Regions from separate parts of the Streptomyces sp. NPDC107498 genome, predicted to be linked through region 3. Evidence: riboswitches for the same ligand, from Rfam matches in the RefSeq annotation. Region 3 holds a riboswitch; each other region holds the start of a gene.

Region 1 (5,197 bases), on a different contig from region 3:
GTCAAGAACGAGCGCCGCCAGCGCTACGACAACGTGCCGTACGGCACGGCCTTCGAGAGGCTGACCGCCCTCGCCTATCCGGAGGGCCACCCGTACCACCACACGCCGATCGGCTCCATGGCCGACCTGGACGCGGCCACCCTGGAGGACGCGCGGAACTTCTTCCGCACGTACTACGCCCCGAACAACGCGGTGCTGTCCGTCGTCGGTGACATCGACCCGGCGCAGACGCTCGCGTGGGTCGAGAAGTACTTCGGCTCCATCCCCGCCCACGACGGCAAGCCCGAGCCGCGCTCCGGCGACCTGCCCGAGGTCATCGGCGAGCAGCTGCGCGAGGTCGTCGAGGAGGAGGTCCCGGCGCGCGCGCTGATGGCCGCCTACCGGCTGCCGCACGACGGCACGCGCGAGTGCGACGCCGCCGACCTGGCCCTGACGGTCCTGGGCGGCGGGGAGTCCTCCCGGCTGCACAACCGCCTGGTCCGCCGTGACCGTACGGCCGTCGCCGCGGGCTTCGGCCTGCTGCGGCTCGCCGGGGCGCCCTCGCTGGGCTGGCTGGACGTCAAGACCTCCGGGGGCGTCGAGGTCCCGCGGATCGAGGCGGCCGTCGACGAGGAGCTGGCCCGGTTCGCCGAGGAGGGCCCCACGCCCGAGGAGATGGAGCGCGCGCAGGCCCAGCTGGAGCGCGAGTGGCTGGACCGGCTCGGCACCGTCGCCGGCCGCGCCGACGAACTGTGCCGGTTCGCCGTGCTGTTCGGCGACCCGCAGCTCGCCCTGACCGCCGTCGACCGCGTCCTGGAGATCACCGCCGACGAGGTCAAGGCGGTCGCCGCGGCGAAGCTGCGCCCCGACAACCGCGCGGTGCTCGTCTACGAGCCCCTGGCGACCGAGCAGGGCGACGACGCCGACGGCGACGACGAAGAGGGAGTGGACCAGTGACCGACGCCGCCGTGTCTTTGACCAGCATGGACTTCCACCCGCAGCCGCAGCCGGGCGCCGCCAGGCCGTGGGCCTTCCCGGCCCCGGACCGCGGGAAGCTGGACAACGGCCTGACCGTGCTCACCAGCCACCGTCCCGGCCAGCAGGTCGTCGCCGTGGAGGTCTTCCTGCCGGCCCCGCTGGACGCCGAGCCCGCCGGTCTCGACGGTGTCGCCACCGTCATGGCCCGCGCGCTCTCCGAGGGCACCGACCAGCACAGCGCCGAGGAGTTCGCGGCCGAGCTGGAGCGCTGCGGCGCCACGCTCGACGCGCACGCCGACCACCCGGGCGTACGGGTCTCCCTGGAGGTCCCGGTCTCCCGGCTGCCCAAGGCGCTCGGCCTGCTCTCCGAGGCCCTGATCGCCCCGGCGTTCCTGGACACCGAGATCGAGCGCCTGGTGCGCAACCGTCTCGACGAGATCCCGCACGAGACGGCCAACCCGGCGCGCCGCGCGGCCAAGCAGCTCTCCAAGGAGCTGTTCCCGGCGGAGTCCCGGATCTCCCGGCCGCGCCAGGGCACCGAGGAGACGGTCGCCGCGATCGACGCCGCCGCCGTCCGCGCCTTCTTCGAGGCGCACGTCCGGCCGGGCACGGCCACCGCGGTGGTCGTCGGCGACCTGACCGGCGTCGACCTCGACAAGGTCCTCGCCGAGACGCTGGGCGCCTGGACCGGCGAGCCGGCCGAGCCGCTCCCGATGCCGCCGATCACCGCCGACGACACCGGGCGGGTCGTCGTCGTGGACCGTCCCGGCGCCGTCCAGACGCAGCTGCTGATCGGCCGGATCGGACCCGACCGGCACGATCGCGTCTGGCCGGCCCAGGTCCTCGGCACGTACTGCCTCGGCGGCACCCTGACCTCCCGTCTGGACCGGGTCCTGCGCGAGGAGAAGGGCTACACGTACGGCGTGCGGGCCTTCGGCCAGGTGCTCCGCTCGGACGCCGAGGGGAACGGCGCCTCGATGCTCGCCATCAGCGGATCCGTCGACACCCCCAACACCGGTCCGGCCCTCGAGGACCTGTGGAAGGTGCTGCGCACGCTCGCCGCCGAGGGCCTCACCGACGCGGAGCGCGAGACGGCCGTGCAGAACCTCGTCGGGGTGGCGCCCCTCAAGTACGAGACGGCCGCCTCGGTCGCCGGGACGCTCGCCGACCAGGTCGAGCAGCACCTCCCGGACGACTTCCAGGCCCAGTTGTACGCGCGCCTGGCCGAGACCGGCACCGTCGAGGCGACGGCCGCCGTGGTCAACGCCTTCCCGGTGGACCGGCTCGTCACCGTGCTCGTCGGCGACGCGGCGCAGATCGCGGAGCCGGTGCGCGCGCTCGGCATCGGTGAAGTGACCGTCGTGACGGGCTGATTCCGGCCCCGGGACGACAACGGGTGGGCCCCGACGGCATGGTTCGTCGGGGTCCTCCGCTTTGTCCGGATTGCGGTTGAGGGTGATCGTTTGCCCTGTGGCATGTCTTACAAAACCCGTGTCCGGTTGGTGATTGAAAGACGATCCGCATAGCGTCGGGGCGGCTGTCCGTCAGTTGCACGTGCCGCACCCGCGGCATCGGACAGCCATCGCCGAGTCCCCGTCAGGCGCGAGCCTGGGGAGCCGGGGACCCGCACGCAGTCCCTGGGGTGAATCGGGCGCCTTCGTCTCGTACGGAGGGGCCCGTAGGAGACCTTCCTGCTCCGAACCCGTCAGCTAACCCGGTAGGCGAGAGGGAAGGAAAGGACCAACCCCTACATGGCGTTCACCCGTGCCACCGGGAAGCATCGTGCTCCGAGCCGGATGGCGCGCCGCAGCGTGGGCATCGCCGGCGCCGCGACGCTCGCCACCACCGGCGTCATCGGAACCCTCGCCTCCCCGGCGCTCGCCGCCGACACGGACAACCGCTCCCTCGAGGACACCGGTCTCACCCAGGTGATCACCGAGGAGTCGCTCGTCGACCGGATCAACGCCCAGGCGGCCGCCCAGGAGCAGGAGGCCGTCGAGGCCATCGCCAAGGCGAAGGCCGAGGCCGAGGCGAAGCGCAAGGCCGAGGCCCGCGCCAAGGAGGTCCGCCTGGAGCGCGAGCGCGCCGCCCGCGCGGCCGAGCGCCGCCGTCTGGCCTCCTTCCAGCTCCCCGTCGCCGGCTCGTACGTCTCCACCGGCTACAAGACCGGTGGCTCGCTCTGGTCCTCCGGCAGCCACTCCGGCATCGACTTCCACGCCGCCTACGGCAGCCGGGTCGTCTCCGTCGGCTCCGGCACCGTCGTCGAGGCCGGCTGGGGCGGCGCGTACGGCAACAACATCGTCATCCGGATGAACGACGGCACGTACACCCAGTACGGGCACCTCTCCTCCATCGGGGTCTACGTCGGCCAGACCGTCGAGCCGGGCCAGCAGATAGCCATCTCGGGCTCGACCGGCAACTCCACCGGCCCGCACCTCCACTTCGAGGCGCGCACGAGCCCCGAGTACGGCTCGGACATCGACCCGATCGCCTACCTCCGCGCCCGCGGCGTCAACGTCTGACCCGGCCCCGCCGCGCACCGCGTCGCAAAAGCCCCGGCTCGTACTGAGCCGGGGCTTTTCGTCGGCCGGAAAGCGGTCGTGGATTCCGTCGGGGCATCGGAAATTCCGGCGTGCTGCAATAGAGTCGAAGACCGGTGCAGAACAGGCGCCGCTCGAATTGTCTCGCGCGCACCAAGGCGGAGGTCGGACATGCGCATTCCCGCGCACTCGGTATGCACGGCGATCCGGGACGACATCGTCTCCGGCGTGTTCGAGCGGGGGGCTCGACTGGCCGAGGAGCAGCTCGCCCGCCGGTACGGGGTCTCCCGGGTCCCGATCCGCGAGGCGCTGCGCACCCTGGAGTCCGAGGGCTTCGTCGTCACCCGCCGTCACGCGGGGGCCCAGGTCGCCGAGCCGACCGAGCAGGAGGCCGCCGATCTCCTCGACATGCGGGCGCTGCTGGAACCGCTGGGCGCCGCCCGGGCCGCGCAGCGGCGCACCGAGGCGCACCTCAGGGTGCTGCGCGGCCTGGTCAGGCTGGGTCAGGAGCGGGCCAGGCGAGGCCGGGCCGAGGACCTGCGCTCGCTCGGCGGCTGGTTCCACGAGACCCTCGCGCAGGCCTCCGGGAGCCCGGCCCTCACGGCGCTGCTCACCCAGCTGCGGCACAAGATCGCCTGGACGCACGTCGTGGAGCAGCCCGCCCAGCCGGTCGAGGCCTGGGCCGAGCACGGCGCGATCGTGGACGCCGTGGCGCGAGGCGACGCCGAACGGGCGCGGGCGCTGACCGCGCTGCACGCGGAGCGTTCGCTGGCGCTGCACCGGCCGAAGAATCCGGAGCGGGGCCGTGTGAGGGTTTCGCAACACGCGGTCAACACGACGGGCGCCCGGAATTAACACGCCCGTCGTATACAAAGAACAGGCATTCGGGCCGGATTTTCGTGCTGCCCGGAAAGGGGCGGAGAAAAGCGAATGACCGCGTCCCCGGGAATTCCGGGGCGCGGCCATTCGTCGTGCGGGGACCGGGGTCAGACGGTCTCGGGCAGCTCGTCCAGGCCCTCGGCGACCAGCTTCGCCAGGCGGTCGAGCGCGGCCTCGGCGCCGTCGGCCTCCGAGGCGAGGACGATCTCCTCGCCGCCCTGCGCGCCCAGACCGAGCACCGCGAGCATGGAGGCGGCGTTCACGGGGTTGCCGTCGGACTTGGCGATCGTCACCGGCACGCCGGAAGCCGTGGCGGCACGGACGAAGATGGACGCGGGGCGGGCGTGCAGGCCCTCGGCCCAGCCGACGTTGACGCGGCGCTCAGCCATGGTGTTGCCCTTCAAGTCTCAAGCGGGTTGTCTAGACCAGTCTCTCACGGGTTGCGCGGTGCTCACGCCGACCTCCGGCCCGGACCGGACCGCCCTTCGGCCTCCCTACCTTGCAACACCCTGCATCGCGCACGGCCGCGCCGCGACCGGTGCCGCGGTCGTGTCGCGGCCGTAGGCTGGCCCCATGCAGAGCGCGTCGGAGCAGTCGGAAGCGGCGGAACCAGCGGCATCCCCGGCCCCGCCGGAGCACGCCTACCCCGACCGCTGGGAGGCGGACGTGGTGCTCCGCGACGGCGGCACCGCGCGCATCAGACCCATCACGGCCGACGACGCCGACCGGCTCGTCAGCTTCTACGAGCAGGTCTCGGACGAGTCGAAGTACTACCGCTTCTTCGCCCCCTACCCGCGCCTGTCCGCCAAGGACGTCCACCG
Region 2 (5,197 bases), on a different contig from region 3:
ACCGCACAGCTGTATACCTTTAAGCTCTCCTCCCCCATCATGTCTCCGACGTGCCACCAGGGCACACCGTGACAGGAGAGGCGGGGCATGATTCCCATCAGCCGCAGGGGGTTCGTCGGGATCGGCGCGGGGCTCGTGGCGGGGGCCGCGCTCCCGTCGGCGCGGGCGTCCGCCGCCGCGAGCGCCGCGACCGGCACCCTCGCCGACGTCCGGCACGTGGTGATCCTCATGCAGGAGAACCGCAGCTTCGACCACTACTTCGGCACCCTGAAGGGCGTGCGGGGCTTCGGCGACCGCGCCGCCGGCAACCTGCCCGGCGGTTGGGGCACGTTCAACCAGCCCAACTGGGGAGGCCGCCAGTACCCCTGGAAGCTCAGCGCCACGCCACCGGCCGGCGGCGTGGACGGCGAGACCCTCGCACAGTGCAACGGCGACCTGCCGCACAGCTGGACCTCTCAGCACGCCGCCTGGAACAAGGGGCGCCTCGACAACTGGGTCACGGGCGTGGGCAACACCCGGACGCTCGGTCACCTCGACCGCGGGGACATCCCGTTCCACTACGCGCTCGCCGACCACTACACGATCTGCGACGCGTACTTCTGCTCGACGCTGAGCGCCACGGGCCCCAACCGCACGTTCCTGTGGAGCGGGAAGGTCGACGCCTCCAGCAAGGACGGCGGCGACGAGTCGGGCCTCACCTGGGAGACGTACGCCGAGGCGCTCCAGCGCGCCGGCGTGAGCTGGAAGGTCTACCAGAACGCCCAGGACAACTACGGCGACAACGGCCTCGCGTACTTCAAGAAGTTCACCGACGCACGGCCCGGCGATCCGCTGTACGACCGGGGCATGGGCTCGGTTCCGAAGGTGACGGGCTCGACGCCGGACGACATCGCCGCGGCGATCCGCGCCGATGTCGTCGCGGGGACCCTGCCGCAGGTGTCGTGGGTGGTCGCGAACGAGGCCTTCTCGGAGCACCCTTACGCCCCTCCGGGGGACGGAGCCCACTTCGTCGACCTCGTCTACCGTGCCCTGGCCGCCGATGCCGAGGTGTTCGACTCCACGGTGCTGTTCCTCAACTACGACGAGAACGACGGCTTCTTCGACCACGTGCCGCCGCCGGTCGCCCCTCCGGGCACGGCGGGCGAGTACCTCGACGGCGTGCCGATCGGCCTGGGCTTCCGCGTCCCGATGATCGTCATGTCCCCGTGGACCCGGGGCGGATGGGTGAGCTCCGAGGTCTTCGACCACACGTCGGTGCTGCGCTTCCTGGAGAGCTGGACGGCGGCGCTCGGCACCCCGGCCACCTGTCCGAACATCAGCGCCTGGCGGCGGAAGGTCACCGGCGACCTGACCGGGGTCTTCGACTTCGCCCACCCGGTGTACGGAGTGCCCGCCGGCCTTCCGTCCACGGCGAAGGTGATCGGGCAGGCCACCTGCGGCCCGCTGCCGAACCCGGCGCCGCAGAACAACGCGCTGCCCGCCCAGGAGTCCGGCACCCGCCCCGCGCGCGCCCTGCCGTACCAGGTGAACGGCAACCTCGACCGCTTCGAGTTCGGCGCCGCGGGCAAGATCCTCGCCTGGTTCTCCATGACCAACCGGGGCGCGGAGGCCAAGCGGTCGGCGCACTTCTCGATCCACCCGCACCAGTACCGGGACACCGCCGCCTGGCAGTACACCGTCGATCCCGGCGGCACGGCCACCGACTACTTCAACATCGGGCTCGGCTCGGGGTCCGGGAAGTACGACATCTCGATGATGGGCCCGAACCGCTTCCTGCGCCGCTTCATCGGGGACGCCTCCAAGGCGGGCAAGGCCGTCGAGGTGGCGGCCCGGTTCGCACCCGAGTCGGGAACGGGCAGGACGGCCCTGTGGTTCACGATGACCAACTCCTCGGCCGGGCCCGTCACCTTCACGATCCGCTCGAACGCCTACCGCTCGGACGGCCCGTGGACGTACACGGTTCCGGCGAACTCCCGTCGCGAGGACTTCTTCAACGCGGTGGCGTACAACGGCGGCTGGTACGACTTCACGATCACCGCCGACATCGACGGGAGCTGGTCGCGCCGGTACACCGGCCACATCGAGACCGGAGCCCCGAGCGTCAGCGGCTGACCCCTCCCCCGCGCGCCGGGCGGCAGCGGCCTTCCGGTCACCGCTGCCGCCCGGCACCGGGCGGCACGGCATCAGCGCCCGGCGTGCGCGGCGCGGCGGACCGTGGCGTCGAGGAGGGCCACCGCGTCGGCCCCGGTGCGGCCGGGGGCCCGGTTCCACGGCCCGATCAGCCCCTGCCACCCGCGTGACCGCAGCTCGGTCATGACCCAGGCGGCCGCCTCGTTCATGGTGTCGGCGCTGCCGTAGCCGAGCCGGTGGGCGGCGAGGAGGGCCCCGCAGACGCACCGGGCGCCGCGTGCGTCCCGCAGCTTGTACGGGGCGTTCTGCCAGCCCCATTCCGTCAGCACCAGGCGCGCGTAGCCGAGGTGGACCGAGGGGCGGAGCTCGGCCTGTCCGATGCGGCGCCAGGTGTGCAGCCGGTCCGGCAGCACGGCGCCGAGCCGTCCCGGGATGCGGCGCTCGACGGGGAGCTCCGGGGGCAGGGCGGCCAGGGCGTCGGCCACGAGCCGGTCCACCGGCACGCTGAGCAGGGCCCGCCAGCCCTCCTCGACCGGCGGCGACTCCTGGGGGGCGGTCCAGTCCGTGACGATCCGCTGCCAGGTGGCGCTCTCGAAGAGGGCGGCCGCCTCGCGGTCGAGGGCGTCGGGGCTGAGCAGGGAGGCGGAGGGCGGCATGGGGATGTCTCCTGGGTCGACTCCCCCCATCCTTCAAGATGGAATGTCGGTTTTGCCGCTTTCACCCTCACGCGGAGAGTCGTCGACCTCGCGACACCCCTCGCCTTCTCGGCGAACAACTCATCACATGAATTATCACCCCATTCACCCATGAAAGGAACTACATACCAAATAGGACATTCCGCTTCGCGTGACGCGACTCACTCGCACGGCTCGACGATTCTGCGGCCTTCTCCCCCGCCCCGTACCGGGCAAGGAAGTTCGACGCCCACCGGACGGCGTCGATCTTGAATCATCCGAATTCCGTGATCCATTTCCGCATACCCGGGACCCTCTCCCCTTGTTATCCGTCGCATTACTGGCCTACGGTCACCTCCATTCGAGCGGAACGCCCAATCCTGCCGCCGCTCGGTAAAACTCCCTTTTCACCCGACGGCAGGAGCGGGGGACCCACGAATACGCCGGTCCGGAATCCGGAACGGCTCGGGGTGAAGCCGCGTGCGCGCGGCCGGACATCTCCCGTCCGAACCCGACAGCTCACCCCGCAGGCGCCGGAGAGGAAACCGTCATGCCTGCTCACGGTAAGCACCGCCGCCCCCGCCGCAGCCCCGTCTCCCGGGGCCTCGCCCTGGTCGGTACGGGTGGCGCCGCACTCACCCTGCCGCTCATCGCCCCGGCCGTCGCCGGCGCCGCGCCCGTGTCCGGCGCCCCGGAGATCGCCGCCCAGTCCCTCGCCGCTCCCGCCGCGCAGACCGCCGCCAAGGCCCCCGCCGCCCCGGCCACCGTGCGCACGTACACCGTCGTGAGTGGTGACTCGCTTTCCCTGATCGCCCGCAAGAAGGGAATTCGGGGGGGCTGGAAGAGCCTTTACAGCGCCAACAAGAGCGTCGTGGGTGACGACCCGTCACTCATTCACCCCGGTCTCGAACTGACGATTCGTCGGGATTCCGCCAAGGCCGCCCCCGCCCAGCCGAAGGCGAAGAAGTCCGCCACGACCGAACGGGCGAGCCGCTCCGAGCGCCGGTCGGCCGCTCCCGCCGTCGCCACCGGCACGGGCGCCTCCGCCGCGCAGGCCGTCCCGGCCGTCGCCGCCGCCCCCTCCGCCGGCAAGGCGGCCCCCGCCGCCGCCACGAACTACGCCGACAACCTCGACGGCTGGATCCGGGAGTCCCTGGCCATCATGGGCCAGCACGGCATCCCCGGCTCCTACGACGGGATCCTCCGCAACGTCATGCGCGAGTCGTCCGGAAACCCCCAGGCCATCAACCTCTGGGACTCCAACGCGGTCGCCGGCACCCCCTCCAAGGGCCTGCTCCAGGTCATCGAGCCGACCTTCCTCGCCTACCACGTGCCCGGCACGTCCATGGACCTGTTCGACCCGGTCGCCAACATCACCGCCGCCTGCAACTACGCGGCCGACCGCTACGGCTCCATCGACAACGTCAACTCGGCGTACTGACCCCCTGCCGCCGGAAGTGCTCGGCGAACCAGGAGGTGGCGAGGTCCGCCACCTCCTCCAGGGCGCCCGGCTCCTCGAAGAGGTGGCCGGCGCCGCCCACCACGGCGAGCCGGTTCTCGCAGCGCAGCAGGGCCAGGGCCCGTCGGTTGAGGTCCAGGACCACCGCGTCCGCGCCGCCCACCACCAGGAGCGTCGGGGCGCGCACCCGTGCCAGGTGCTCGGCCGCGAGGTCCGGCCGGCCGCCCCGCGAGACGACGGCGCCCACCGGGGAGGCGGGGTCGGCGGCCGCCCACAGCGCGGCGGCCGCGCCCGTGCTCGCGCCGAAGTACCCGAGCGGGAGCCCCGCGCTCCCGGGCCTCCCGGCCAGCCACTCCGTGGCCCCGGCGAGCCGCCCGGCGAGGAGCGGGGCGTCGAAGACGTGCTCCCGGTCCTCCGCCTCCGTCTCGGTCAGCAGGTCGAAGAGGAGCGCCCCGAGACCCGCCCGGTTGAGCACCCCGGCGACCGCCCGGTTCCGGGGACTGTGGCGGCTGCTGCCACTGCCGTGGGCGAACAGGACGATGCCGCCGGCGTCCTCGGGCACCGCGAGCCGTCCGCCGAGGGTGACGCCCCCGGAGACCGTGATCCGCACCTCCGTGTCCTGCACGACGGGGTCCCGGGCGGCCCTGCTCCGGTCCAGGCAGGCGATGACCTCGGCGTCCGGGGTCTGTGAGAAGTCCCCGTAGAACTGACCGATCGCGAAGAAGAGATCCGGCGCGTGCACACTGACGGTCTCGTCGGCCTCGCCGCCGACACGGGCCGTCCAGCCCCGCGGTGCCACCGGGACGGCGAGGACGATCCGGGCGGCGCCCCGGGCCCGGACCACCCGGCAGGCCGCCAGCGCCGTGGCCCCCGTCGCCAGCCCGTCGTCGACCACCACGACCGTCCGCCCGTCGAGGGGCACGGTGGACCGGCT
Region 3 (5,197 bases):
CGCCCTCGGCGACCTCGACGCCCTGGAGCGGGAGCTGCGCCGGGGCGACGTGGCCGCCTTCGTCGTCGAGCCCGTCCAGGGCAAGGGCGTCCACGAGGCGCCGCCGGGCTTCCTCCGGGGCGCCCAGGAGCTGCTGCACCGGCACGGCGCGCTGCTCGTCGCGGACGAGGTGCAGACCGGCCTCGGCAGGACCGGCGACTTCTACGCCTACCAGCACGAGGAGGGCGTCGAGCCGGACCTGGTCTGCGTCGCCAAGGCGCTCTCCGGCGGCTACGTCCCGGTGGGCGCCACCCTCGGCAAGGACTGGATCTTCAAGAAGGTCTACTCCTCGATGGACCGGGTCCTGGTCCACTCGGCGAGCTTCGGGTCGAACGCGCAGGCCATGGCCGCCGGGCTCGCCGTCCTCTCGGTCATGGAGGACGAGGGCACCGTCGCGCACGCCCGGCGGATCGGCGACCTGCTCTCCGGCCGCCTGAGGGAGCTCGTGCCGCGGTACGAGCTGCTGCACGAGATCCGCGGGCGCGGCCTGATGATCGGGATCGAGTTCGGGCGGCCGTCCTCGCTCGCACTGCGCGGGCGCTGGACGATGCTCCAGGCGGCCCGCAAGGGCCTCTTCGCCCAGATGGTCGTCGTCCCGCTGCTCCAGCGGCACCGGATCCTCACCCAGGTCTCCGGGGACCACCTGGAGGTGATCAAGCTGATCCCGCCGCTGGTCATCGACGAGGCGGACGTGGACCGGTTCGTCACCGCCTTCACCGCGGTCATGGACGACGCCCACGGCGGCGGCGGGCTGATGTGGGACTTCGGGAAGACGCTGGTCAGGCAGGCGGTCGCGCAACGCTGACCGGTTCTCGACGTCGATTTTGCCTCTGAGGCAAGAAACTTGCCTCAGAGGCACGATCCTGGCGGAATGGACGCATGGACCACGTCCCCGGGGACACCTCCCCGGACCCCGCCACCCCCGGCGTCCTGCCCGACGTCGCCCCGCAGCTGCGGGCCCTGCGCCGCCGCCGGGGGCTCACCCTGGAGGCCGCCGCCCAGCGGGCAGGCCTCTCGCCGGCCCACCTCTCGCGCCTGGAGACGGGGAACCGGCAGCCCTCGCTGCCGATGCTGCTGGCCCTGTCCCGCATCTACGGTACGACGGTCTCCGAGCTCCTGGGCGAGACGCCCGTCGAGCGCGACCCCGTCGTCCGGGCCGACCGCTCCGAACCCGTCGAGGCCGACGGCTGGACCTATCGCCAGGCGGGCGGCGCCGGGCGCGCCCTCCAGTGCCTGCGGGTCCACGTGCCGTACGCCACCCGGGCCGACATCGTGCGCGTCCACCCCGGCGAGGAGTGGATCCACGTCCTGGAGGGGCGGGTGCGGCTCGCGCTCGGCGAGGCCGTCCACGTCCTCGACCCCGGGGACAGCGCGCACTTCGACTCGCTGACCCCGCACCGGATCGGCGCCGCCACGTCCGGCGGGGCCGAGCTGCTCTTCGTCCACACCCTGATGCAGAGCCCCGTCGCCGAGCTGTGCCTCGGCGACGGGTCCCCGCACCGGCGCTGACGTCCAGAAAGGACCGACATGCCCGAGAAGTCCGTACCGGTCACCGGCGAGGAGCGCGGTGAAGGCAAGTTCCCCAGGGGCCTCGTGCTCCGCCTCTTCGCCTACCTGGTCGCGGGGCACCTCTTCGCCGGCTTCCTCTACCTGCTCTTCGCGATGGGCGCGCAGGGCAGGTAGGAGGCCTCACGCCTCCGTGAGCAGCCGCTCCCGCAGGCGCTCGCGGGTCTCCGGGGCCAGCTTCAGGCCCTGTGCGAGGTAGGCGTCCACCGAGCCCCAGGTCGCCTCGATCGTCTCGAAGGCGGCCCCCAGGTACTCCGCCCGCGCGTCGAAGAGCGGGCTCAGCAGCTCCATCACCTCGGGCGACATCGCGTCCGGGGAGGTGGAGCCGCGGCGTATCCTGTAGCGGCGGTGCGGGGCGTTCGACTTCACGTAGTCGGCCGCGATGGCCTCCCGCTCGACCCCGACCGCGAGCAGGGTGATCGCGACGGCGAGCCCGGCCCGGTCCTTGCCGGCCGCGCAGTGCATGAGGGCCGGGACGCTCTCCTCCGCCATGGAGTGCAGGACCCGGCTGTGCTCCATCGTCCGCTCGACCACCATCCTCCGGTACGAGTCGGACATGCGGGCGGCCGCCTTGCCGTCGCCGAGGACCCCCCGCAGCTGCGCGACCTCGCCGTCGCGCACCAGCTTCCAGAACTCCTTGCCGTCGGCCGGGTCGTTGAGGGGTATGTTCACGTTCCGCACGCCGGGCAGGTCGACGTCCGCGCCCTCGATCCTCCGGTCCGCCTCGTTGCGGAAGTCGAAGACGGTGTGCAGGCCCAGTGAGGCGAGGAAGGCGGCGTCGTCCTCCGTCGCGTGGGCGAGGTGGCCGCTGCGGAAGAGCCGGCCGGGGCGGACGGCGCGTCCGTCCGTCGTCGGCAGGCCGCCCACGTCCCGGAAGTTGCGGACGCCCGTCAGCTCGGGCTCGGCGGCTTCGGTGGGCGGGACCTGCGGCAGCTGCTGCGTCACGGCTGCTCCTGTTCTGTCGATCGGTTCCTGGGGCAATCATCTCGGGTGGGGGCCCCGGCACGCACCCCCTCGGACGGTAATGGGTGATCTGTCCGTATTGAGGAGTTCGGCATAACCCGCCCTGGTTACGGGGGAGATGAGGATCGGCGCGTGAGCAGCGTCATAACCGTGACGGACCGTGCCTGATCGTCTTTTCCAAATGCCCCCCGGAAAAAGGAGGTCGGAGCGCCGCCATCCACGGAGGGTGACCGGAATTCCGGCCGGACGCCGAGGAATTCCGGAGCGCGTGAAAACCGTGGCTTGTTCGCGCCGACCCGCTCGTCTAGCGTCGCGCTCAATCCGGACGGACCGCCGAATCCTGCCACCGACCGGAATCCGCACTCACCCGTACGAGGCAGGAGCGGGGGACCCAGGTAAGTCGCCGATCCCTTCGAAGAAGGACGGCTCGGGGTGAAGCCGCGTGGACACGCGGCCGGACATCTCCAGTCCGAACCCGACAGCTCACCTCGCAGGCGCCGGAGAGGAATTCGCCATGCCCGCGAAGGGTAAGCACCGTCGCACCAAGTCCAACCGTCTGACCCGCGGCATCGCCGCCGCCGGTACCGGCGGCGCCGTCGTCGCCCTCCCGCTCCTCGGAGCCACCGGCGCCCACGCCGCCGAGCAGGCCGCCCCGGCAGCCGCCTCCGCCCAGGTCGTCGCCCACCTGGAGACCGTCGCGCCCGCCCACGCGAAGGCCGCGCCGAAGACGTACTCCGTCGTCCGGGGCGACTACCTCTCGAAGATCGCCGGCGAGCACCACCTCGCGGGCGGCTGGCAGAAGCTGTACAAGGACAACCGCCAGGTCATCGGTGAGGACCCCTCGCTGATCCTGCCCGGCATGAAGCTCGTCCTCGGTGCGAAGAACACCGCCGGGACCGCCGCGCCGAAGGCCGACCACCAGAGCGAGCGGAGCTCCGCCAAGAACGGTGACAGCGCCCCCCGCGCCTCCCGTGGCAGCGAGCGCTCCTCGGCCCCGGCCGCCCCGGCCGCCGCCACCTCGTCGTCCCCGTCGGCCGGCACGACCTCCTCCTCCGGCTGGGTCGCCCCGATCGCCGGTGCCGGCACGTCGACCCCGTACCACCAGTCCGGCTCCATGTGGTCCTCCGGTTACCACACCGGTGTCGACTTCATCGCCTCCACCGGCACCCCCGTCCACGCGGTCGGCCCCGGCACCGTCTACTCCGCCGGCGACGGCGGCGCGTACGGCAACCAGGTCGTCATCCAGCACGCCGACGGCACCTTCTCGCAGTACGCCCACCTCTCCTCGATCTCCGTCTCCGCCGGCCAGACCGTCAACGGCGGCGACCAGATCGGCCTCTCCGGCGCGACCGGCAACGTCACCGGCCCGCACCTGCACTTCGAGATGCGCACCGGGCCGGAGTACGGCTCCGACATCGACCCGCTGGCCGCCCTCCGCCAGCACGGCGTGAGCATCTGACGCGCCGTCGTCCTCTGCTCGTCCTCCGGAGGCCCGGCACCCAGGTGCCGGGCCTCCGGCGTATTCCGGCTTGGCGGAATCTTTATCGGTGGCATATGTCACCCGCCGTCAACCCCTCCTTACGGTCGCGTAGGTCACATCCGAAGGGGGAGGATGTGCCCCCGTGGCAGACGATTCGAGATCAAAAGACAAGAACGCATTCGGGTCGTACGCGGCGATCGGTGACAGCTTCACCGAGGGCGTCGGCGACCCCGGCCCCGACGGGACGTACGTCGGCTGGGCGGACCGCTTCGCGGTCCTGCTCGCCGACCAGCTGCCGGAGCACGACGCCTTCCGCTACGCCAACCTGGCCGTACGCGGGCGCCTCCTCGACCAGATCGTGGCGGAACAGGTCCCGCGGGCGAAGGAACTCGCCCCCGACCTGGTGACCTTCTGCGCGGGCGGCAACGACATCATCCGCCCCGGGACGGACCCGGACGACGTGGCCGAGCGCTTCGAGCGCGCCGTCGCCGACCTCACCTCCGCCGTCGGCACCGTCATGGTGACCACCGGCTTCGACACCCGCGAGGTGACCCTCCTCAAGCACCTGCGCGGCAAGATCGCCACCTACAACGGTCACGTCCGGGCCGTCGCGGACCGCTACGGCTGCCCGGTCCTCGACCTGTGGTCGCTGAAGTCCGTCCAGGACAGGCGCGCCTGGGACGACGACCGGCTGCACCTCTCGCCCGAGGGACACACCCGCGTCGCCCTGCGCGCCGCCCAGGTCCTCGGCCTGCCCGTGCCCGCCGACCCGGACCAGCCCTGGCCGCCGGTCCCGCCGCGCGGCACCCTGGAGGTGCGCCGCGACGACATCCACTGGGCCCGGGAGTACCTGGTGCCCTGGATCGGGCGCCGGCTGCGCGGCGAGAGCTCCGGCGACCACGTCGGGGCCAAGCGCCCCGACCTCATGCCCCTGTAGGCCGTGGCGCGGCGGGGATCCGCTCCAGGACCCCGCCGGCGAACACGTCGTACAGCGGCAGCGTCTCCAGGTGGACGTAGCCGATGTGGCAGTCGCAGACGGCGAGGGGGCAGGCGCGGGGACGCAGCGCGGCACGGTACGAACCGTCGTACAGGTTGCCCAGTTCGGCCCTGACGAAGTGGCAGCGCCGCACCGTCCCCCCGCCGTCCACC

The links. A riboswitch is a leader RNA that binds a small molecule or an ion and turns the genes downstream of it on or off. The one in region 3 is predicted to bind cyclic di-AMP.
Region 1: it holds a riboswitch for cyclic di-AMP, as region 3 does, so the genes downstream of both, ACZ66Z_RS22080 (M23 family metallopeptidase) here and ACZ66Z_RS01790 (M23 family metallopeptidase) in region 3, are expected to answer to the same signal.
Region 2: it holds a riboswitch for cyclic di-AMP, as region 3 does, so the genes downstream of both, ACZ66Z_RS25510 (LysM peptidoglycan-binding domain-containing protein) here and ACZ66Z_RS01790 (M23 family metallopeptidase) in region 3, are expected to answer to the same signal.

What each region holds. Positions count from the first base shown of each region.
Region 1 covers NZ_JBVJPE010000012.1:124,613-129,809, forward strand. Annotated here, with positions in the region: gene ACZ66Z_RS22070 (M16 family metallopeptidase) at 1-936, shown strand, start outside; gene ACZ66Z_RS22075 (M16 family metallopeptidase) at 933-2,330, shown strand; cyclic di-AMP (ydaO/yuaA leader) riboswitch at 2,531-2,696, shown strand; gene ACZ66Z_RS22080 (M23 family metallopeptidase) at 2,709-3,479, shown strand; gene ACZ66Z_RS22085 (GntR family transcriptional regulator) at 3,669-4,352, shown strand; gene ACZ66Z_RS22090 (HPr family phosphocarrier protein) at 4,484-4,765, opposite strand; gene ACZ66Z_RS22095 (bifunctional acetate--CoA ligase family protein/GNAT family N-acetyltransferase) at 4,950-5,197, shown strand, end outside.
Region 2 covers NZ_JBVJPE010000016.1:404-5,600, forward strand. Annotated here, with positions in the region: gene ACZ66Z_RS25500 (phosphocholine-specific phospholipase C) at 88-2,112, shown strand; gene ACZ66Z_RS25505 (DUF6197 family protein) at 2,184-2,786, opposite strand; cyclic di-AMP (ydaO/yuaA leader) riboswitch at 3,194-3,352, shown strand; gene ACZ66Z_RS25510 (LysM peptidoglycan-binding domain-containing protein) at 3,355-4,245, shown strand; gene ACZ66Z_RS25515 (phosphoribosyltransferase family protein) at 4,229-5,197, opposite strand, start outside.
Region 3 covers NZ_JBVJPE010000001.1:388,306-393,502, reverse strand. Annotated here, with positions in the region: gene ACZ66Z_RS01810 (aspartate aminotransferase family protein) at 1-844, shown strand, start outside; gene ACZ66Z_RS01805 (helix-turn-helix domain-containing protein) at 919-1,548, shown strand; gene ACZ66Z_RS01800 (DUF6126 family protein) at 1,567-1,722, shown strand; gene ACZ66Z_RS01795 (tyrosine-protein phosphatase) at 1,729-2,550, opposite strand; cyclic di-AMP (ydaO/yuaA leader) riboswitch at 2,923-3,080, shown strand; gene ACZ66Z_RS01790 (M23 family metallopeptidase) at 3,083-4,027, shown strand; gene ACZ66Z_RS01785 (SGNH/GDSL hydrolase family protein) at 4,191-4,985, shown strand; gene ACZ66Z_RS01780 (STM4011 family radical SAM protein) at 4,972-5,197, opposite strand, start outside.